One region of the Siccibacter colletis genome, then DNA from elsewhere that is predicted to be linked to it. Evidence: predicted binding sites of a transcription regulator. Region 1 holds the regulator's gene; each other region holds the start of a gene.
The links. Region 1 encodes CRP, which controls carbon source genes, mostly activating them, when cyclic AMP is high. Its sites were predicted from a motif close to ATGTGANNNNNNTCACAT; they were not measured.
Positions count from the first base shown of each region.

Region 2: KFZ77_RS17655 (YjcB family protein) is a predicted target of CRP. The motif match lies at 3,380-3,397, and genes of this name have one in related genera.
Region 3: rhaB (rhamnulokinase) is a predicted target of CRP. The motif match lies at 3,204-3,221, and genes of this name have one in related genera.
Region 4: udp (uridine phosphorylase) is a predicted target of CRP. The motif match lies at 3,604-3,621, and genes of this name have one in related genera.

Region 1 covers NZ_CP074352.1:328,294-333,950, forward strand. The annotation lists gene KFZ77_RS01540 (YccS/YhfK family putative transporter) at 1-1,949, opposite strand, end outside; gene crp (cAMP-activated global transcriptional regulator CRP) at 2,010-2,642, opposite strand; gene KFZ77_RS01550 (OsmC family protein) at 2,948-3,352, shown strand; gene KFZ77_RS01555 (phosphoribulokinase) at 3,398-4,267, opposite strand; gene KFZ77_RS01560 (YheU family protein) at 4,333-4,551, opposite strand; gene KFZ77_RS01565 (hydrolase) at 4,548-5,567, opposite strand.
Region 2 covers NZ_CP074352.1:3,686,200-3,691,856, reverse strand. The annotation lists gene uvrA (excinuclease ABC subunit UvrA) at 1-2,045, opposite strand, end outside; gene ssb1 (single-stranded DNA-binding protein SSB1) at 2,356-2,898, shown strand; gene KFZ77_RS17655 (YjcB family protein) at 3,002-3,277, opposite strand; gene KFZ77_RS17650 (EAL domain-containing protein) at 3,756-5,345, shown strand; gene soxS (superoxide response transcriptional regulator SoxS) at 5,354-5,657, opposite strand, start outside.
Region 3 covers NZ_CP074352.1:89,506-95,162, reverse strand. The annotation lists gene KFZ77_RS00500 (dihydrodipicolinate synthase family protein) at 1-473, shown strand, start outside; gene sodA (superoxide dismutase [Mn]) at 524-1,144, opposite strand; gene rhaR (HTH-type transcriptional activator RhaR) at 1,285-2,133, opposite strand; gene rhaS (HTH-type transcriptional activator RhaS) at 2,206-3,042, opposite strand; gene rhaB (rhamnulokinase) at 3,331-4,800, shown strand; gene KFZ77_RS00475 (L-rhamnose isomerase) at 4,797-5,657, shown strand, end outside.
Region 4 covers NZ_CP074352.1:3,942,353-3,948,009, forward strand. The annotation lists gene ubiJ (ubiquinone biosynthesis protein UbiJ) at 1-278, opposite strand, end outside; gene ubiE (bifunctional demethylmenaquinone methyltransferase/2-methoxy-6-polyprenyl-1,4-benzoquinol methylase UbiE) at 292-1,047, opposite strand; gene rmuC (DNA recombination protein RmuC) at 1,192-2,571, opposite strand; gene udp (uridine phosphorylase) at 2,719-3,480, opposite strand; gene KFZ77_RS18845 (dienelactone hydrolase family protein) at 3,737-4,564, shown strand; gene KFZ77_RS18850 (phosphatase domain-containing protein) at 4,584-5,039, opposite strand; gene KFZ77_RS18855 (histidine phosphatase family protein) at 5,029-5,586, opposite strand; gene KFZ77_RS18860 (MBL fold metallo-hydrolase) at 5,583-5,657, opposite strand, start outside.

The DNA.
Region 1 (5,657 bases):
GGGCCTGAGGGCAACGACTCTGGCGGTTCGATAATGGTTACGTCGTTGCTCGCTGACGGCGCGTCATACTCCAGCCGCTGCTGGCAGCGCTGAATGGCAATCTCACAGGATTGCAGATAGCGTTCGGCCAGCTGCGGCGTCAGCATGTTGTGTTCCCGGGCCAGCGTTGTGATGGCGTTGATGTGCTCGACCACGAACTGACTGTGGGTCACCCACAGCTTCATGTCCGCCAGATAGTGCGTGTTGAAGCCCGGCTCCTGCATCGCCTGGTTAAGGGAGTTATACACCGCGTTGTGCGCCTGGTTCACGCGCATACGCTGCCACGCCAGCGGTGTCGCCCCGGGGTTATCACTGAGGATCAGGCGTAGCGCGTCCTGATCCGCCTCCAGCGCATCGTGCGCATTCTGCCGCAGCAGACCGGTCTGCCACTGCGGCCACAGCCATACCATCCCGCCAAAGGCAATCAGACAGCCAATCAAGGTATCGACTAAGCGCGGCAGGATAAACTGCTCAGCGTTCAGGGTAATCAGCTGCAGGGTGTACACCGCCGTGACGGTAAAGCCTATCGTCGCCCAGCCGTAGCTTTTGCGGATGATCAGATAGCTCACCAGCGTAATCGCCAGCATCGCCAGCAGGGCGAATCCTTCCGGGAAGTGGAAATGCAGCGCCACGCCGGCAATCAGCAGCCCCGCCATGGTGCCGCCAGCACGGTGGAAGATCCGCACCCGCGTGGCGCCGTAGCCGTTCTGGGTAACGAACATAATGGTCATCAGGATCCAGTACGGTTTCGGCAGATGAAACGCGTTGCCCACCAGGCTGGCGATGCTCAGCATCACGGCGATACGCGCGGCGTTGCGCAGGGCCGCAGATTTAAAAGAGAGGTAACTTTTTAACGCCGGGAACAGCGGCAGGCGGCGCTGCCGGTCCTCCATCATGTCGCGCACGTACAGAGGGCGCTGGGTGCGCAGCACGCGGGCGATGCGGCTGAAGTGATAATCAAAAAATTGCCCGACCGGGTTATCGGGATGCTGACGGGCGATCTTTTCCAGCGCTTCGCTCTGCTTATCCATCGAAAAACGCGTCGGATAGCGGTGATAGAGAATATCGTCGGCAAGCGTGCGCAGCCGGCCGGCGACAGTTTGCGCTGTCCAGCGAATGACTTTTTCGGCGTGGGTCTGCTTCACCAGCTTTTGTACCTCTTCCGGCTGGTGCAGGCTGACCGAGATATGCTCCTGCAGGTCGAGCGCAATCTGGAACGCGCGCAGCAGGCGCCGGTAATCATTCTGGCGGTTGGCGGCCAGCATGTGCAGCTGCTGATAACACTGGCTGATGAGATCCACCACCTTCTGCTGATGTGCCAGCAATGGCGGTAGCGCGGTATCCGGGTCGGTATGCCGGGTAAGCATGCTGTATTTCGCTTCACAGTAGCTCGCCAGTTCGCGATAGAGCAGACTGAGTGTCTCCCGCAGCGGCTGTTCACGCCACAGCCAGAACCAGAACCAGTTGAACGCGCCGTACCACAGCGTGCCGAGGGTGTAGATGAGCATTGGTTGCCAGACCGGCATGTTGCCGGCGAGGCTTAGGGTAAAGATCGCGGCGATAAGCGAGGCCGGGAGCAGGCGCGCATGCAGGCTGCTGATCTCCGCCGTCACGCCAAGCACCAGCGCCATGACGCTCAGAATAATCGGCAGAGGAAGTTGCTGATAAAGCAGAAGCTGGACTGCGAGACTACTGAGGGCAAACAGCGAGCCGCCGATAAACAGGCGTTTGAAGAAGCGTTTATGAGGTGTATCCAGCCCGGCAATATTGCAGCAGGCAGGCACCAGCGAGAAGAGCAAGCCCTGTTGCAGATGGCCCAGTATCAGGCCCACCGCCACGGGAATACAGAGCACCAGCGTTTGTCGGAGTGCGTAGTTAACTTCGGGGTGGTAAATCAGCCTGCGCCACATAGCCAACGAGCAGAGACAACAACGGCGTGCTACTCGCGTAACACGCCGTTGCGAAGCGGCTTAACGGGTTCCGTAAACCACGATGGTTTTACCGTGTGCGGAGATCAGGTTCTGATCTTCCAGCATTTTCAGAATACGGCCTACGGTTTCGCGGGAGCAGCCCACGATCTGGCCAATTTCCTGACGGGTAATTTTGATCTGCATTCCGTCCGGGTGGGTCATCGCGTCAGGCTGCTTTGCAAGGTTCAGCAGGGTCTGGGCGATACGGCCGGTTACGTCGAGGAAGGCGAGGTTGCCCACTTTCTCGGAGGTGACCTGCAAGCGACGCGCCATCTGCGAGGAGAGGCGCATCAGGATGTCCGGGTTCACCTGGATCAGCTGACGGAATTTTTTATAGGAGATCTCAGCGACTTCACAGGCGGTTTTCGCGCGAACCCAGGCGCTACGCTCCTGGCCCTCTTCAAACAGGCCAAGCTCGCCAATAAAGTCACCCTGATTCAGATAGGACAGGATCATCTCCTTGCCTTCTTCATCTTTGATCAGCACTGCCACTGAGCCTTTAACGATGTAGTACAACGTTTCCGCTTTTTCACCCTGGTGAATCAGCGTGCTCTTAGATGGGTACTTATGAATGTGGCAATGAGACAAGAACCATTCAAGAGTCGGGTCTGTTTGCGGTTTGCCAAGCACCATGCGCTGTTATCCTCTGTTATAAACTGGCTCCAGAGTCCGGGTTATGCCCCTGCTCTGGGGTTGCTGTCATATATTCCCGCATCCCGGGAAGTGGCGCTCGTCAGATTTCGTCGCCTTTAATGAGTAAAATCCGCCGCATACATGCATAACATCAATGTTACATGATTACAGCCAGACTGTTTTAGCATAGCTTTTCATGAGTGTCTTGTATTGTCTCGTTTCAGCTTGACGCAGGTCGCCTTTCGTTGCCTGTTTTGCGGGCGACGAGTAATCTGTCGTCAAATCAGCAAGTCAGGAGAAGGCAAATGCAGGCACGTGTTAAATGGGTGGAAGGCCTGACCTTCCTGGGTGAATCTGCCTCCGGGCATCAGGTGCTGATGGACGGCAACTCCGGCGATAAAGCGCCAAGCCCGATGGAGATGGTACTGATGGCCGCAGGTGGTTGTAGCGCGATTGACGTAGTGTCGATTCTGCAGAAGGGGCGTCACGACGTGACCAACTGCGAGGTGAAGCTTACCTCCGAACGCCGGGAAGAGGCGCCGCGCCTGTTCACGCACATTAATCTGCACTTTATCGTTACCGGTAAAGCGCTCAAAGACGCGGCGGTAGAGCGGGCGGTGTCGCTCTCGGCAGAGAAATACTGCTCGGTGGCGTTGATGCTGGAGAAAGCGGTGAACATCACCCACTCGTATGAGGTGATTGAAGCCTGACGGCAGGGCGGCGCTGACAGGCTTCATGCAGTCAGCGCCGCACCGTTATTCGATTTTTTTCCCTTCCATCAACCGCTGCACCAGCGGCATCATAATCAGCTCCATCGCCAGCCCCATCTTGCCGCCCGGCACCACTAACGTATTCATGTGAGAAATAAATGAACCCTGCAGCATGGCCAGCAGCCAGGGGTAATCGATGCCCTCCAGATTGCGGAAGTGGATCACCACCAGACTCTCGTCCAGCGACGGGATAGTTTTCGCTGCGAATGGGTTGGAGGTATCCACCGTCGGCACGCGCTGGAAGTTGATATGGGTGCGCGAGAACTGCGGGGTGATGAAGTTGATGTAATCCTCCATCGAACGCACCACGGAGTCCATTACCGCCTCGCGCGAGTGACCGCGCTCGCTGGTATCACGCACCAGCTTCTGGATCCATTCAAGGTTAACGATGGGCACCACGCCCACCAGCAGATCAACATGCTGCGCCACGTCGTGCTGCGGCGTGACCACACCGCCGTGCAGCCCTTCGTAGAACAGCACGTCCGTTGGCTCCGGGAGCGGCTGCCACGGCGTGAAGGTGCCGGGAACCTGATTCCACGGCACTGCTTCATCGTAAGTATGAAGGTATTTACGCGACTGGCCGCTGCCGCTGCGCCCGTATTCGCTGAATGTCTCTTCCAGCAGGCCGAAGTCGTTAGCTTCCGGGCCGAAGTAGCTGATGTGGCGACCGAGATCGCGCGCTTTGCGGATCGCCATGTCCATTTCAGGCCGGGTGTAGCGATGGAAGCTGTCGCCCTCGATTTCGGCGGCGTGCAGATTGAGCTGGGTGAAAATCTTACGGAAGGCGAGGCTGGTGGTGGTGGTACCGGCTCCGCTGGAGCCGGTCACGGCAATAATCGGGTGCCTGGCTGACATAGGAAACTACTCCCTTGATGGGTACGCGACGTCACTGCACAGGCGGGAACAGGTTCTGAACGTCGTCAGCCGTGGAACTGACCGCGCGGCATAATGTTAATGGTTTCATGCAGTTCAGACCAGACCAGTACCGCTTCGCCCGTTTGCAGTTGACGTTTTACGTCCGAGACTTTTTGTTCGAGGCTGCGTTCATGTTCACCATAATCGGTGCCTTCGCGCAACACAAAAGATTCGAGCAGGTTATCGAGCGTGTCGGGATCGAGTTCTTTCCAGGGAATAATCATCGCACATCCAGATAGTGAGTCAGCCAGTCAGGCACACGCTGTTCAAGCCACATCTGCGGGCGGCGCAGCGTACCGCTTACGAAACCCACATGCCCGCCATGGTCGGTCAACTGGTATTCAATCGACGGCGGCAGCAGCGTCGGGTCGGGTATCACGTGATGATCCATAAAGGGATCATCTTTAGCATGGATGATAAGCATCGGTTTTGCGACATTGGGCAGCATCGGCATGGCGCTGCACTGGCGGTAGTAGTCCAGCGCGTCTGCAAAACCGTGGATTTTCGAGGTGATAAGATCGTCGAAGTCGCGCAAGCCGCGGATCTGCTTCAGCTGCTTGATACTGACCGGTAACGTGCCGGGATAGGCGTGCAGCTTGCGCGCCGCGTTGGCTTTCAGCAGGTTGAGCAGATAACGCTGGTAGAAACGACTGAAGCCTTTTTCCATGTGGTAGCAGCACTGCTCCAGCAGCAGCGGGGCGGAAACCACGACGCCAGCATCAAGCAGACAGTCGCTGCCCTGTTTCGCCATCAGGCAGGCCAGCATGTTGCCGCCGAGTGAATAACCCACCGCGGCGGTAGGCACATCGCCCCAGGTGGATTTCAGCCACGACAGAAAATAGCTGCCGTCTTCGGTTTCCCCGGAGTGATAGATCCGCTTCATGCGGTTCGGCTCACCGCTGCAGCCGCGAAAATGCATCACTACGCCCAGCCAGCCGCGTTTCTTCGCCGCTTCGATCATGCCGTGCGCGTAGGGGCTGTGCAGGCTGCCCTCGAGGCCATGAAAGACCACCAGCCGGGGTTTGTGCGCCGCACCCGCCGGATCTTCGCTCCACGCGAGATCGACAAAGTCACCGTCCGGCATGTCGAGCCGCTGCCAGTGCGGAGTAAACTTCACGCGACGGCGCAGCACGCGCGGCAGCATGGTTTGCAGATGCGGATTGCGCGCCCCCGGCATGGGAACAAAGTGCTGTGAGTCGGGGCGATGCGCTTCCAGCCCGGCGTGGGTGATCTCGGTCATGATGCTCATTTGAATAGTAAGTCTGATCAGGATTATATCGTGACCGGGGGTTAAAGTTGATGACTTTATCCCTTTCGATAAAGGGCGTGA
Region 2 (5,657 bases), 710 kb from region 1:
AAATGCTCCAGCCCCTGAATCTCGCGATAGGGTGCCGGCTCGGCCAGCGTGCCGCCGTTGAGCTGGCGCTGGGCCAGCGGGAACAGCGTATCGTTAATCAGCGTCGATTTACCCGAGCCGGAGACACCGGTCACGCAGGTAAACAGGCCAACCGGCAGCGTCAGGGTGACGTCTTTCAGGTTGTTACCGCGCGCACCGCTGAGCTTGAGCACCTTCTCCGGATCGGCCGGGACGCGGTTTTTCGGCACCGTAATCTGGCGCTTGCCGCTCATAAACTGCCCGGTCAGGGATTCCGGCACCGCCATAATGTCTTTCAGCGTGCCTTCCGCGACCACCTGGCCGCCGTGCACCCCAGCGCCTGGCCCGATATCAATCACGTGATCCGCTGTGCGAATCGCGTCTTCGTCATGCTCCACCACGATCACGGTGTTGCCGAGGTTGCGCAGATGGATAAGCGTGCCGAGCAGGCGTTCGTTGTCGCGCTGGTGCAGACCGATAGACGGCTCATCCAGCACGTACATCACACCCACGAGACCGGCACCGATCTGGCTGGCCAGACGAATACGCTGCGCCTCGCCGCCGGAAAGGGTTTCTGCCGAGCGGGAGAGCGTCAGGTAGTTCAGGCCGACGTTCACCAGGAACTTCAGGCGATCGCCAATCTCTTTCAGCACTTTCTCAGCGATTTTCGCGCGCTGGCCGGAGAGCTTCATGTTGTTGAAAAACTCCATCGCGTGACCGATGCTCATATCAGAGATGGTCGGCAACGCGGTGTTTTCAACAAACACGTGGCGCGCTTCGCGGTTCAGACGCGTGCCCTCGCAGGTTGCGCACGGGCGGTTGCTGATAAATTTCGCCAGGTCTTCACGCACCGCAGAGGATTCGGTCTCTTTGTAGCGGCGCTCCATATTGTGCAGCACGCCTTCGAACGGATGGCGGCGTACGGACGTGTCGCCGCGATCGTTGATGTACTTGAATTCAATCGTCTCTTTGCCGGAGCCAAACAGCACCACCTTCTGCACACTGACGCTCAGGCTGTCCCACGGGGCATCGACATCAAACTTATAGTGCTCCGCCATCGAGCGCAGCATCTGGAAATAGTAGAAGTTACGGCGATCCCAGCCGCGGATCGCACCGCCGGCCAGCGACAGCTCACCGTTCTGGATCACGCGGTCCGGGTCGAAATACTGCTGCACGCCCAGGCCGTCACAGGTCGGGCAGGCACCGGCCGGGTTGTTGAACGAGAACAGACGCGGTTCCAGCTCGCGCATGCTGTAGCCGCAGATCGGGCAGGCGAAGTTCGCTGAGAACAGCAGTTCAGGCACGCTGGTGTCGTCCATGTCGGCAACTATCGCGGTGCCGCCGGAGAGATCCAGCGCGGTTTCAAACGACTCGGCCAGGCGCTGGGTCAGATCTTCACGTACCTTAAAACGATCGATGACCACTTCAATGGTGTGTTTCTTCTGCAGCTCAAGCTTCGGCGGATCGGAGAGATCGCACACTTCACCGTCGATACGCGCGCGGATATAACCCTGGCTTGCGAGGTTCTCCAGCGTTTTGGTGTGCTCACCTTTGCGCTCTTTGATGATGGGCGCCAGCAGCATCAGGCGTTTACCTTCCGGCTGCGCCAGCACGTTATCGACCATCTGGCTGACGGTCTGCGCCGCCAGCGGCACGTCATGATCCGGACAGCGCGGCTCGCCGACGCGGGCATAAAGCAGACGCAGATAGTCGTGAATTTCGGTGATGGTCCCCACGGTCGAGCGCGGGTTGTGCGAGGTGGATTTCTGCTCGATAGAGATCGCGGGCGACAGCCCTTCGATATGATCGACATCCGGCTTTTCCATCAGGGACAGGAACTGACGCGCATAGGCCGAGAGCGACTCGACGTAGCGACGCTGCCCTTCCGCATAAAGGGTGTCAAAAGCCAGAGAGGATTTGCCTGAACCCGAAAGCCCGGTAACGACAATCAGTTTGTCGCGAGGGATAACGAGATTGATGTTTTTGAGATTATGGGTGCGGGCGCCCCGAACTTCGATCTTATCCATTCACCTTTCCCGGAATAAACGCGTAAGCCTGGTATTTTCTCCACCTTGAGTGACATAACAGCGACATAGCGACGGTCATGTCATCGCGGCCGGAGACAGAAGGACAACCGGCGATCTGAAACGGCTAATTATGACACAAATTAACCTGAATGGATATACAGTATTGGGAGGCGCTTTCCGGATGAGGCTGCAAAAATGTTTATCGGGAAAGACATTGTGGAATGAGCCTCCCAGCGATTACACTGCGCGGTTTCAATGGTAGACTTCACGGTTTACACTCTTAAAGAATCGTTTTTCAGGAGACATGAACATGGCCAGCAGAGGCGTAAACAAGGTGATTCTCGTCGGGAATCTGGGTCAGGACCCGGAAGTGCGCTATATGCCGAATGGTGGCGCAGTTGCCAACATTACCCTGGCCACGTCAGAGTCATGGCGCGACAAACAAACCGGCGAAACCAAAGAGAAAACTGAATGGCACCGCGTTGTGCTGTTCGGCAAGCTGGCTGAAGTGGCCGGTGAATACCTGCGCAAAGGTTCTCAGGTTTATATCGAAGGTTCCCTGCAGACCCGCAAATGGACCGACCAGGCCGGTGTTGAGAAGTACACCACGGAAGTCGTGGTTAACGTTGGCGGCACCATGCAGATGCTGGGTGGCCGTCAGGGCGGCGGTGCACCGGCTGGCGGCGGCATGGGCGGCGGTCAGCAGCAGCAGGGCGGTTGGGGTCAGCCTCAGCAGCCGCAGGGCGGCAACCAGTTCAGCGGCGGCGCGCAGTCTCGCCCGCAGCAGCAGAACAATGCCCCAGCGCAGTCTAACGAACCGCCGATGGATTTCGATGACGACATCCCGTTCTGATTTGCAGCACTGTTTGCATTCGGAAACAAAAAAGCCTCTGTTTACAGAGGCTTTTTTTATGTCATTTCATTTCCGCTACGCTGAAACGCAGGCAAACCGGAGGTTACATCACCGGAAACTGCGGCGGTGCCTGATACGCCATATCCACCATAATGGTCTTAATATTGGCCCAGACGCGGGCGATATCGAGCAGGGTGATGCCCAGCAGACCCGTGGCGAACCAGCAGGCAGCCGCGATACCGAGGCCGGTGCAGACGATTGCAAGACCGCGATAGTCAGTCTTACGCAGCTGAATATGCAGCGTGCTGGCCATAAACATCAGCAGCGCACTCAGTAACGGCCAGCGCATCAGTAATACGCCGGTAGTGATGGTAGCCATCAAAACATCCTCAACAGAAAACCACCTCCGCCAGCACATCAGGCAGATGTACGCCGCGGAGAAAATATCATAAACAGGAAATTGCACTCTGTTACAAGAGTTGTGTGAACTATATCACGTTTGGTTATTAATTCGCCAGATGCCGCGCCGCTTTACGCCCCGGTTTTACAAATCTCACGTTGGCCCGCACCTGGCGGCTGACCCCAGATGCACTTTTAACAGCAGCGTCTGGTTTTTTCGTGTTTAACGTTGAGAATAAAAAAAGCACAACCCGCAGAAAATAAAAAACGTCACCCCGTAATGGCAGCATCTGAATTTAGCTTTAGGCAATTTGCTTATATTATCAGCAGCCCTCAGCAGGCCGCCTGAAATACAAAAGTCAGTTGCTAAAATGCCGCTCTTCATGCACCGTAATGCGATTTTGTGAATGTCTCAACGCGGTCAAAAGTGACACGTTTTGCAGGGATATCAAACCATCATGCATCACAGGGCAGGGCGTAACGCGTTGCGTATTACCGGTATTATCATGGTGGTGTTATTGCCTGTGATTTTTGCCGTCTGGTTTGCCCAGCTGCGTGCGGTCAGCGATACCCGGGATCACCTGCGCTCCTTCGCACACTTAATACTCAACCGCACCAGTATTGTCGTGGATGATGCGATGCGCGCTCGCGCGATGGCAGAGTCATTCCGCGGGGCATCATGCAGTGACGATCATCGAAAATTTATGCTCGATATTGTGCGCGGGCATTTATTTGTTGAAGATCTTGTTTATGCCCGCGGAAATAATTTCCTGTGTTCGACTCAATTAACGCTTTCAACGCCCTTAACCCTGCGACGGGCAAATTTCAACGATACGTCTGACACGGCTATTTATTATTATCGTGATACCCCGTTTTATGCCGGCTATAAAATGTTATATATGCAGCGCGGGAATTATGCTGTGGTGATTAATCCGCGCGCGTTTGGCGATGTGATGTCTGACGATACCTCGCTGGTATATGGCACCTATGACACGGTTAACGACGAATTCTTTTCCCTGAGTGCGCACGCCGATATGCAGACGTTAAGTCCGCTGATTCAGCGTAACCAGCAGACGTTCCAGCTCGACGGGCGCTTTTATACTATTGCCCGCTCCGCGACGCGTCCGGTTGCCATTATTGTCTCCACGACCATGACGCGGTTTCATGAACAGTTCTGGCATCAGTTAACCCTGACGCTACCGCTGGGGCTGATTTGTAGTCTTATTGTCTCGCTGGTATGGTCGCGCACTCGTCAGCAGCTAAAGTCCCCGCGCCGCCGCCTGCAGCGTGCGCTGCGCCGTCAACAGCTGCGTCTTTATTATCAGCCGATTATTGATATTCGACAGGGGCGCTGTGTCGGGGCGGAAGCACTACTTCGCTGGCCGGGTTTTAACGGCACGGTAATGAGCCCGGCGGAATTTATTCCGCTGGCGGAAAGTGAAGGCATGATTGCCCAGGTCACCGACTACGTTGTCGATCAGCTGTTCATCGATCTGGGTGATTATCTGGCCCGTCACCCTGATATTTATATTTCGCTCAACCTGTCGGCATCGGATTTTCATTCGCCGCGGCTTATTGCAATGATCGCTGAAAAAGCGAAACAGCATCAGGTGCGCCCGCAGCAGATTAAAATTGAAGTTACCGAGCGGGGCTTTATTGATGTCCCTAAAACCACGCCGGTTATTCAGGCGTTTCGTCAGGCCGGGTATGAAATTGCGATTGACGATTTCGGCACCGGCTATTCCAACCTGCACAACCTCTATTCGCTCAACGTCGATATTCTGAAGATCGATAAATCCTTTATCGACACGCTCGCCACCAACAGTACCAGCCACCTTGTCGCTGAACATATTATTGATATGGCCCACAGCCTGCGCCTGAAGATTATTGCCGAAGGGGTGGAAACCGCCGAGCAGGTGAGCTGGCTGCTGAAACGTGGCGTCCAGTATTGCCAGGGCTGGTATTTTGCGAAGGCGCTGCCGCCTCAGGGATTTATCGCCTGGATGGATAAACCTGAGGCGGCGGAGCCTGCCCGGCAAGGCGCGTAACCTGTCACTTACGCACTCTGGCGATAGTCGGTCGGCGTGCGGTCAAACTCGCGGCGAAAAACGCGCGAAAAAGTCTGCTGCGACACATAACCGTAATCCATCGCAATATCGAAAATGGGCCGTTCTGTGGTGCGCAGCGCTTCCGCCGCCATCAGCAGACGGCGCTGACGAATGTATTCCCCCAGCGTCTGGCGCTTCACGGTACGGAACATCCGCTGCAGATACCATTTTGAATAGCCTGACTTCTTTGCCACCACGTCGATATTCATGGGTTGATCGATGTGTTCATCGATCCACGCCGTCAGGGTGTTG
Region 3 (5,657 bases), 240 kb from region 1:
GCACAGGATGCGATCTGACGCCGGAGCTGATCGCGACGCTGGCCGCAGAGTTCCCGCAGTTTGCCGGCATCAAAGATACCGTGGATTGCCAGTCTCACACCCGCAACATGATCCTCGCCACCCAGGCGGTGCGTCCGGACTTCACCGTGCTGTCGGGCTACGACGAGTACTACATCCCCAATCTGCTGACCGGCGGCGGCGGGATTATCTCTGGCCTGAACAACATCGTGCCAGAACTGTTTGTCCGCGCGAGGGAAGCGTTCGTCCGTGGCGATCTGGTGACCCTGTGCGAGGTGCAGCGCGATATCAGTCGCTACTCGGCGATTTACGCTATCGGGGATGACTTCGTGACCACCATCAAAACCGTGGTGGCACGCAAGTTTGGTTACAGCCAGACCCGCTCACGCAATGCAGGTGGCGAACTCACCGCAGCACAGCTCAGCCAGCTCGATGCGCTGTTCAGCATAGGGTAACGCGCACAAAAAAGCCGACCCTGGGGTCGGCTCGTTCTGCTCAGGACAGATTATTTTTTCGCTGCGAAACGTGCTGCAGCTTCGTCCCAGTTCACAACTTCCCAGAACGCTTTGATGTAATCAGGACGTTTGTTCTGATATTTCAGGTAGTAAGCGTGTTCCCACACGTCCAGACCCAGGATCGGGAAACCGGATGCGCCAGAGATCGCTTCGCCCATCAGCGGGCTGTCCTGGTTTGCGGTAGAAACCACAGCCAGTTTGTCGCCCTGCAGAACCAGCCACGCCCAGCCGGAGCCGAAACGGGTTGCTGCTGCTTTCTCGAACTCTTCTTTGAATTTCTCAACGCTGCCGAAATCGCGCTCGATAGCCGCTTTCAGGTCGCCCTGCAGGGTGGTGCCGAGTTTCAGGCCTTTCCAGAACAGGCTGTGGTTAGCGTGGCCGCCCGCGTTGTTGCGCAGTACGGTTTTCTTGTCAGCCGGAACCTGATCCAGTTTGGTGATCAGCTCTTCAACCGGCAGGTTAGCGAACTCCGGCAGGCTTTCCAGCGCCGCGTTAGCGTTGTTTACATAAGTCTGGTGATGCCTGGTGTGATGGATTTCCATCGTCTGCTTATCGAAGTGCGGTTCCAGTGCGTCATAAGCGTACGGCAGGGATGGCAGTGTATAACTCATAATCATCATCTCCATTGTTGTCGGGCGGCAGAGGTGTAAACGCCGCGTAAGCAGTGGGTTCATTATAGTTAATTAAATGATCTTGAAAATGTTTATCAATGCCGCATTCGTTATAAGGTTATAACGCTGAGCGCTGAGAGCTATGCCGCCTGATGGCTGGACTGACGCCACTGGCTGGGCGTCATGCCGGTTTCGCGGGTGAACACCACGGAAAAATAGTTGCTGTCTTCGAAGCCGCAGCGCATGGCAATTTCACTGATGAACAGGTCGCTATGGCGCAGCAGATACTGGGCGTGGCAGATGCGCAACTGGCGCAGGTACTGGTTGATGGTCATCCCTGTCTGGGTGCGAAACTGCTGGCGCAGGGTGCGCTCGCTGCACTGGTGACGAGCGCAGAACGGCTCCAGCACAAACGGTTTTTCCAGGCTGCGCGCCAGGGCGGTAATCAGCTTGTCGAGCAGCGCTTCCGGCTCGTCCGGGCTGGCGGTATCGGTAGCGTAGCGGGCGCGTTTCAGGGTAATGGCGAGCTGGGCAAACAGCGTTTCGGCGAGGGTGGCGCTCAGCGCATCCTGCTTGTGACTCTCCTGCTCCAGCTGGCTGATGATGGCGCGCGCCTGTGTCATGCCCGCGCTGCCGAGCCGCCACCAGGGCTGGAACGGGCCGCCATTCAGACCGGGGATCAGGCTGTGCCAGTCGAGGTTGAGCCGCAGCCGCTCGGGGCAATAGATCACATTCTGCAGCACCAGATCGTTCACCGAGGCGTAGCTGTGACGATCTTCAGCGCGGATATAAAACAGGTCGCCGCGGGTGATGCGGTACGGCCGATCGTTAAGCACGTGCAGGCCGTTGCCGCGCCACACCAGCACCAGCTCCCAGAACTCGTGGCTGTGCTCGGCGAAGACGTTTTGCGGATAGCGGTCCGCCACCGCCACGGGTTGCCCCGGCCAGGCAAAGAAGTCGTTTTTGCGAAGAATAAGCGGAGCCGCCACGGCGTTACCTCAGATGCTAACAACCTGACATTATTAGCCCTTTCGGTAAAAAAAACGGTGACTCCCCTCGCGTTACTGAAGCTGCGCGTCGCGCCCCTGGCGCACATCGCGCGGTGACCAGCAGAATTCGCGCTTAAACAGCGTCGAAAAGTGGTTACTGTCGCCGAACCCGCAGCGATAAGCGATATCTGTCACGCTCTCGTCGCTGTGGCGCAGCAGGTGACGCGCTTTGATCAGCCGCAGGCGGTTAAGGTAGCGCTGCGGCGAGAGTCCGGTTTGCTGCTTGAGCTGGCGGTGCAGCGTGCGCAGCGAGAGCGAGAAACGGTCGGCTATCGCTTCCCAGCACACCTCATCGGCATAGTGATCTTCCAGCCAGGCAATCAGCTGGTTCAACCGCGCATCGTTGTCTGCCGCCCCTTCTGCGAGGCTGCTTTTACGCAGCAGCACCAGCAGCTGCATAAACACAATTTCCCGGTTTGCGACCGCATGAGGGTCGTCGCCCTGCGGCAGCGCGTCCATCTGCTCAATCAGCACGCGCACCTGCTGAAGCACGCTCTGGTTAACGCGCCAGTGCGACGGGTAATGCCCGTCGTGTTCCTGAGGCAGCAGCTTATCCAGCCCCGACAGGAACGAAAACGCGTCCGGCGCGCGGTAGAGCACGTTGGTCAGGCAGAGGTTATCGGTGTGCTCATAGAGATGGCGATCGTGATCGCGCACGAAGCAGACCGAGCCGCCGCTCAGGGTATAGGGTTGGCCGTTAAAGACGTGAATACCGGTGCCGTGCTCCACGATGACAATCTCATGAAAATCATGGTGATGCTCCGGAAACGCGGACTGCGGCAGGCGTGGCTCAATCGCCAGCGATGTCCGCCCCGACGGGAAAAAATCAATGCCATGCAGTACCGTCATCATCATCTCCGCCCACCTGAAAGTGTCCAGATAGTAGTTAACGCCCTGGCGCCTCACCTTAACTTTTTGACAACAAAGCGCGCAAAGGCTGCGCGTTTTTCAAGATCCGCGCGGCAGATAACAGAAATGCGGCAGGGGTCACAGGGAAGAGCCTTACTGAAATGTGAGCTGCCTCACGTCCATCTTTGCTTTCTTGCCAGCCGCCTGCGGGCGCTGTCACTGGCGAGAAGGTGGCAGGCATCGCCCCTTTTTTAGACTGAACGGCATGTTTATCAGAAGGACTTCATCATGCCTGTTCGTCATTGCGTTGCGGTTGATCTTGGCGCATCCAGCGGCCGCGTCATGCTTGCCCGCTACGACAGCGCCAGCTGCGATCTGACGCTGCGCGAAATCCACCGTTTTACCAATACGCTGCGCCGGGTTGACGGGTTCGATACCTGGGATCTCGACGCGCTGGAGCAGGCGATCGTTATCGGCCTGACCTGCGTCACGGCGGAGGGCATCAAACCTGACAGCATCGGCATCGATACCTGGGGCGTGGACATGGTGCTGCTCGACAGCGCCGGTAACCGCGTCGGGCTGCCGGTGGCCTATCGCGACCACCGCACCGACGGCATTATGGCGCAGGCGCTTGCGCAGCAGGGCAGCGCTGATATTTACCAGCGCACCGGCATTCAGTTTCTGCCCTTCAACACCCTGTGGCAGTTTCGCGCCATTGCCGACCAGCAGCCGCAGTGGCTGGAGCAGGCGGCCCACGCGCTGCTGATCCCGGACTATTTCAGCTACCGCCTGACCGGCAACCTCAACTGGGAATACACCAACGCCACCACCACCCAGATGGTCAATATCAACAGCGACAGCTGGGACGAGACGCTGCTGGCCTGGGCAGGCGCGCCGCGCCGCCTGTTCGGAACGCCAACCCATCCCGGCAACGTCATTGGTCACTGGCACAGCCCGCAGGGCGATGCCATTCCGGTGGTGAGCGTCGCCTCTCACGATACCGCCAGCGCGGTGATTGCTGCCCCGCTGGCTCATCACGACGCGGCATATCTCTCCTCCGGCACCTGGTCGCTGATGGGCTTTGAAAGCCGCACGCCCTGGACAAACGAGGCCGCGCTGGCGGCCAACATCACCAACGAGGGCGGTGCCGAAGGCCGCTACCGGGTGCTGAAGAACATCATGGGGCTGTGGCTGCTGCAGCGCGTGGTCAAAGAGCAGCAGGTGAGCGATCTGCCGGACCTGATCCTCCGCGCCGCGGCGTTGCCCGCCTGTCTTAACCTGATCAATCCCAACGACGATCGCTTTATCAACCCGGACAACATGAGCGTCGAAATTCAGGCAGCCTGCGCTGAGCGCCACCAGCCGGTGCCGCAGGACGATGCCGCGCTGGCACGCTGCATCTTCGACAGCCTGGCGCTGCTCTACGCTGAGGTGCTGCACGAGCTGGCCGCACTGCGCGGTACGCCGTTTCGCAGTCTGCACATTGACGGCGGCGGCTGTCAGAACCCGCTGCTGAATCAGCTCTGCGCCGACGCCTGCGGCATTCCGGTGATCGCCGGGCCAGTGGAAGCCTCCACCCTCGGCAACATCGCCATCCAGCTTATGACCCTCGACGACATCCGCGACGTCGGGGATTTCCGTCGCCGGGTGACGGCCCGTCAGCCGCTCGTCACCTTCACACCCAATTCCGATAGCGAAATTGCACGCCACGTTGCGCAGTTTCAGCAACAACGTCAAACAAAGGAGCTTTGCGCATGACAACTCAACGAGAACAGGCCTGGATGATTGCGAAGGAGCGCTTTGCGGCCGTGGGCGTGGATGCCGAGGCGGCGCTGCGCCAGCTCGACAGACTGCCGGTCTCCGTTCACTGCTGGCAGGGGGATGACGTTGCCGGGTTTGAGAACCCCGAGGGGCAACTCACCGGCGGCATTCAGGCCACCGGCAACTATCCGGGCAAAGCGCGTAATGCCCGGGAGCTGCGCGCCGATCTGGAGCTGGCGTTCTCCCTCATTCCCGGGCCAAAACGCCTGAATCTGCACGCCATTTACCTGGAATCCGACACCCCGGTCAGCCGCGATGCCATTAAGCCCGAGCATTTCAGCCGCTGGGTGGCGTGGGCGAAAGAGAACCACATCGGCCTCGACTTCAACCCGTCCTGCTTCTCGCACCCCAACAGCGCCGACGGCTTTACGCTGGCCCACGCCAACGATGACATTCGCCAGTTCTGGATTGACCACTGCAAAACGAGCCGCCGGGTATCGGCCTCGTTTGGCGAAGCGCTGGGTACCCCATCGGTGATGAACATCTGGGTCCCAGACGGCATGAAAGACGTCACGGTGGACCGCCTCGCCCCGCGTCAGCGTCTGCTGGCGGCACTGGACGAGATCATCAGCGAAAAACTCAATCCGGCGCACCACATCGACGCGGTGGAGAGCAAGCTGTTCGGCATCGGCGCTGAGAGCTACACCGTCGGCTCTAACGAGTTTTACATGGGCTATGCCACCAGCCGCCAGACCGCGCTTTGCCTGGACGCCGGTCACTTCCACCCGACCGAAGTGATCTCCGACAAGATCTCCGCTGCCATGCTCTACGTGCCGCGCCTGCTGCTGCACGTA
Region 4 (5,657 bases), 450 kb from region 1:
CTACGGATAAGCGCCGTGAGTTGCTGTTTGTCGCGCAACTTCGGTAACACCGACAGGCGCGAGATCACCGAGCAATCTGCCTCACCTTCCCACTGCGCCAGCACGTCGACCTGCTGCTCGCTGAAAACCATCACCAGCGGTGAAGAGAACTCCTGCAGTACCACCCGCAGCACTTTCCCCTGCAGGCGCTGACGCGGTGATTTCAGCGCACGCGGCTGGTAAAGCACGTTATTCAGTACGCCTTCAATACCTGCCGTAATGAGTGGTGTGAATGGCATCCGCCCTCTCCTGTCAGAACTTGTAGCCGCGATGTAGCGCGACAATCCCGCCGGTCAAATTGAAATAGTTAACGTTTTCAAAGCCTGCGTCGCCCATCATGGCTTTCAGGGTTTCCTGGTCCGGATGCATGCGGATGGACTCGGCAAGATAGCGATAGCTTTCTGCATCGCTGGCTACCAGCTCGCCGACGCGCGGCAGCACGTGGAACGAGTAGGCGTCATAGGCTTTGCTCAGCGGCTCAATGGTCGGCTTAGAGAATTCCAGTACCAGCAGACGACCACCTGGCTTCAGCACGCGGAACATGGAGCGCAGCGCTTTTTCTTTATCGGTGACGTTACGCAGGCCAAAAGAGATGGTAATGCAGTCAAAGGTGTTGTCCGGGAACGGCAGCGCTTCCGCGTTCGCCTGCACGTACTCAACGTTGCCGACAACGCCAACATTACGCAGCTTTTCACGCCCCATTTTCAGCATCGAGTCATTAATATCTGCCAGCACAACCTTGCCGGATTCGCCAACCAGGCGGGAGAATTTTGCGGTCAGATCGCCGGTCCCGCCTGCCAGGTCGAGCACCTTCTGACCGCGACGCACGCCGCTGCAGTCAATTGTGAAACGCTTCCACAAACGGTGGATGCCAAACGACATCAGGTCGTTCATTACGTCGTATTTGGCCGCAACGGAGTGAAAAACCTGCGCCACTTTCTCGGCTTTTTCCGTTTTTGCTACGGTCTGGAAACCAAAGTGCGTCGTCTCTTGAGAATTTTCAGCCATCTCGATGCCTGCTTATTAATGAAATGTCCATGAAGTGTAACAGATTGGGCGCAATTGCCCTATGATTCAACCGCCTTCGCAGCCCGCTGTACCCGGATGCTACAGCGATGATGCCGCCGCTAAGTGCTTGTTCAGCTTAGCGGGTTATACGTCATCCCGCCCGGCGCGCAGACGAAACTCCACGTCCTGAGCTGTCGCCTGATCCACCAGTTCCGGATTAATCTCGCGCTTGATTTCTACCCCCAGCTCGCGAAACGCATCGGCCTGCGCCAGCACGTTTCCACGCCCGGTGGTGAGCTTTTTCATCGCTTCGCGGTAATTGTCCTGCGCTTTATCGAGGCTCTGTCCGATGGCGGACATGTCGTCCACAAACAGGCGCATTTTGTCGTACAGGCGGCTCGCCCGGTCAGCGATCTGCTGGGCGTTACGGCTCTGGTGCTCGTAGCGCCAGAGGTTAGAGATAGTGCGCAGCGCCACCAGCAGCGTGGTAGGGCTGACCAGCATGATGTTATTTTTCAGGGCTTCGTTGATGAGCTCCGGCTGCTGGTTGATCGCCATCAGAAAAGCGGGTTCGACCGGAATAAACATCAGCACGTAGTCCAGCGAGCGCAGACCGGGAAGCTGATGGTAATCTTTGCGCCCCAGCAAGCGGATATGGTTGCGCACCGAGGCGATGTGTTCAGTAAGCGCCAGATCGCGGGTGTAGTCATCTTCGGCGTTGAAGTAACGCTCCCACGCCACCAGCGTCATTTTCGAGTCGATCACCACATCTTTATTCTGCGGCAGACGCACTATAACGTCAGGCTGCATACGACTTTGCGCTTCGGTATTGATGCTGACCTGGGTCTGGTACTCGTGGCCTTCGCGCAGGCCGGACGCCTCAAGCACCCGCGCCAGTACCACTTCGCCCCAGTTGCCCTGGGTTTTATTGTCGCCTTTCAGCGCGCGCGTCAGGTTGACCGCCTCCTGTGCCATCTGGGCGTTCAACTGCTGCAGATTGCGGATTTCATGGGCCAGCGTATGGCGCTCGCGCGCTTCCTGCCCGAAGCTGTCCTGCACCTGACGACGAAAGCCGTCGAGCTGCTCGCGCAGCGGAGTAAGCAGCCCGTTCAGGCTCTGGCGGTTCTGCTCTTCCACCCGGCGATGGCTCTGTTCAAAGATGCGGTTAGCGAGGATTTCAAACTGCTCGCTCAGGCGCTGCTCGCTGTTGATCATCTGCCGCAGCTTGTCGTCCGCGTTCATCCGGGTAGTTTCAAGGCGGGTTGAGACCTCGCGCAGATCGGCTTCCAGTGAGCTGTTGATCTCGCGCAGGCTACGCAGTTCGTTATCCAGCAGGCCGCACTCGTCGCGCCAGTGTTCGCTCTGGGCCAGTTGCTGGCGGGCGGCGCTAAGCTCACCGTAGAGATCGCGCTGCTCGGCCAGCAGTGCCGCCTGACGTTGCGCATTGCGCAGACTTGCGCCAAGCCAGCCGGTTAGTGCGCCAACCAGCGCCACGGCGACCATCAGCAACAGTGAGATTTCCATTACGCCTCCTGCATGAACCGCGTACGTGATGCAAAATCGAATTGTGCTGTACAGATGTCCAGTTTGGAAGTCTTTTTCGGGTAACAAGCGGTTTCGTGCGAGGCGTTACGCAAAATAAAGGCCAGCGGGCGCTGGCCTGAGGGGAGATTACAGCAGGCGGCGCGCCGCCTCGACCACGATTTTCACCGCGTGGCTTTCGGTTTTTTTCATGGTTTCCGCGTTCGGGATCTCTTGCTGGGTGCGGTTGACGATCACCCCTGCCACCATCCCGGCGCGCAGGCCCTGGCTGGAACACATGGTCAGCAGCGTGGCCGATTCCATTTCGTAGTTCATCACGCCCATGGACTGCCACTCTTCCATTGAGCCTTTATAGCGGCTGACAACGCGGCCGGAGAAGGTGTCGTAGCGCTCCTGGCCCGGGTAGAAGGTGTCGGAAGATGCCGTTACACCGATATGCGTGGTCGCGCCTACGGCTTTTGCCGCTTCAACCAGTGCGGTAGTACAGGCGAAATCCGCCACCGCCGGGTATTCCATCGGCGCGAAATGCAGGCTGGCACCGTCAAGGCGTACCGAGGCGGTGGTCACCAGCACGTCGCCGACGTTAATGTGCGGCTGAATAGCGCCGGTGGTTCCCACGCGCAGGAAAGTGCGAATGCCGAGCTGCGCCAGTTCTTCCACAGCAATAGAGGTAGACGGACCGCCGATGCCGGTAGAGCAGATAATCACCGGTTTGCCATCCAGTTCGGCACGCCAGGAGGTGAACTCGCGGTGCGACGCCAGTTTCACCGGGTTATCCATCAGCGCGGCGATCTTTTCCACTCGCTCCGGGTCGCCGGGCACAATGGCCAGCGTTGCGCCCTGTAAATCGTTTTTGGTGAGACCGAGATGAAAAACATCAGACCTGGACATAAGTGACTCCTCTGTAGTTCGGTTTGTCAGAAGCAGCAAAACGGTACTTTACCGAAGCACTTCCGGAAATTTCGTGACCGCATTCACTTTGGCGGAAAGTTGTTGCACTCATTTTCCATATTTTAGTGATAACAATCACATAATTTAGCTCTGCCGCGCGTCGTTTTCATCCGTATGCCCTTTTCCCGGCGCTGTGATTTGGTAACGTGCAGTCTATAGTTATTTGAATGCGCTACTAACGGGTACGGAGACTGCCATGACGACTGACAGCACAACCAATAATAAGCCGGGATTCGCCAGTGCGGTGACACCGGTCGCGGAAACGACCATTCAGACCCCCGACAACGCGATTCACGCGGGCGAAACCACCATTCCGACCCAGGGCGATAACATGCCGGCCTGGCATGCGCGTCCAAAAGAAGTAAGCGGGCCGCTGCCGGTTGTGATTGTTATTCAGGAAATTTTTGGCGTTCACGAGCATATCCGCGATATCTGCCGCCGTCTGGCGCTGGAAGGCTATCTCGCCGTGGCGCCGGAGCTCTATTTCCGTCAGGGCGATGCCAGTGAATACACCGATATTCAGGCGCTGCTGAGCAACCTTGTGTCAAAGGTGCCGGACGCGCAGGTGCTGGCGGATCTCGATCATGTCGCTAACTGGGCGGGTCGCAACGGCGGCGATGCCCATCGTTTAATGGTGACCGGTTTCTGCTGGGGCGGACGCATCGCCTGGCTGTACGCGGCGCATAACCCGCAGCTGAAGGCCGCGGTGGCCTGGTACGGCAAGCTGGTGGGAGACAAAACCCTGAACTCGCCAACCCACCCGGTGGATATTGCGACCGAACTCACCGCTCCGGTGCTCGGTTTGTACGGCGCGCAGGATACCGGTATACCGCTGGAGAGCGTGGAAATCATGCGCCAGGCGCTTCGCGCTGCCAATGCCGACAAAACCGAGATTGTCGTCTACCCGGACGCCGGTCATGCGTTCAATGCGGATTACCGTCCGAGCTATCACGAAGCCTCTGCGAAAGATGGCTGGCAGCGTATGCTGGCCTGGTTCGCGCAGTACGGTAATAAGAAAGGCTAAGCTCCCGCCGCCGGGCGGCTTAAAAATCGCCCGGTGCGCACTGCAGACAGGTCAGCCCTTCCGCGCGCCAGAAATCCACTACCGCCTGGCGATCGTCAATCACCAGCCACGGCGTATAGCCGTCCGCTTTTATCTGGCGCAGCAGCGCCTGTTTCACCACTTCATCCGGCAGCGTATCTTCCCCATCCGGGCGCAGATAGAGCGCGTCGAACGGAATGCCATGACGCTCAAGCCACGTCTCGGTATGGCGACGAAAAGCGGCGGGGCGTCCGCTGCACAGCACGATCTTCTGCTGCTGAGCGCTCAGAATGCCTACGAGCCGGCTGATAGCCTCGCAGGGCTGCGCCTCCGCCATGTGCTCAAAGAACGGCTGCCACTGCTTCTCCGGGCCTAACACCCACTCGCGCACCGCTTCAGCATCAAATTCAGCCAGCGTGCCGTCGATATCCACAATCACACAGTGTTCAGAATGCATTCATCTTCTCCAGGGGAATAATTTTCCAGTCGTCAGGGGAGGCGCCGGGCAGGATCCACAGCGGGGCGACGTTGCCGACCCGTTCGCCGTGGGGCGTGCCGGTTGCCAGCAGGCGGATCACGCGGAACACGCCAGAGTGCGCGATCACTAACGGCGTATCGTAGTCGGCCAGCAGCGCATTCAGCGCGTCCGTCACGCGGGTGCAGAAAGGCAGCCAGGCTTCGCCGTTCGGCGGCGTCACTTCATACGGGGTTTGTTCGCTGAGCGGACGGCACTCCAGATCGCCCCAGTCGCGCTCGCGCAGGTCAGGCACAATGGTCATCGCCGCGCCGGGCAACGCCAGTTCGGCGGTACGACGCGCGCGCTGCTGCGGACTGACGGCAACCAGGCTCCAGCGACGCTGCGCCAGCAGCGCCGACGCGTGTTGGGCCTGATCTTCGCCCCGCGCCGAGAGCGGCACGTCGGTGCGCCCGCCAATCAGGCGATCGCGGTTGAGCGGCGTTTCGCCGTGACGAACAAAAACAAAGGGTTTTGGCAGTAGCGTCATGTTTCCATCCTGAAACCGGGCCGGGTGACGATGTCGCAGCCCAGCGTATGCTGCCAGCGTGCAGCGTCATC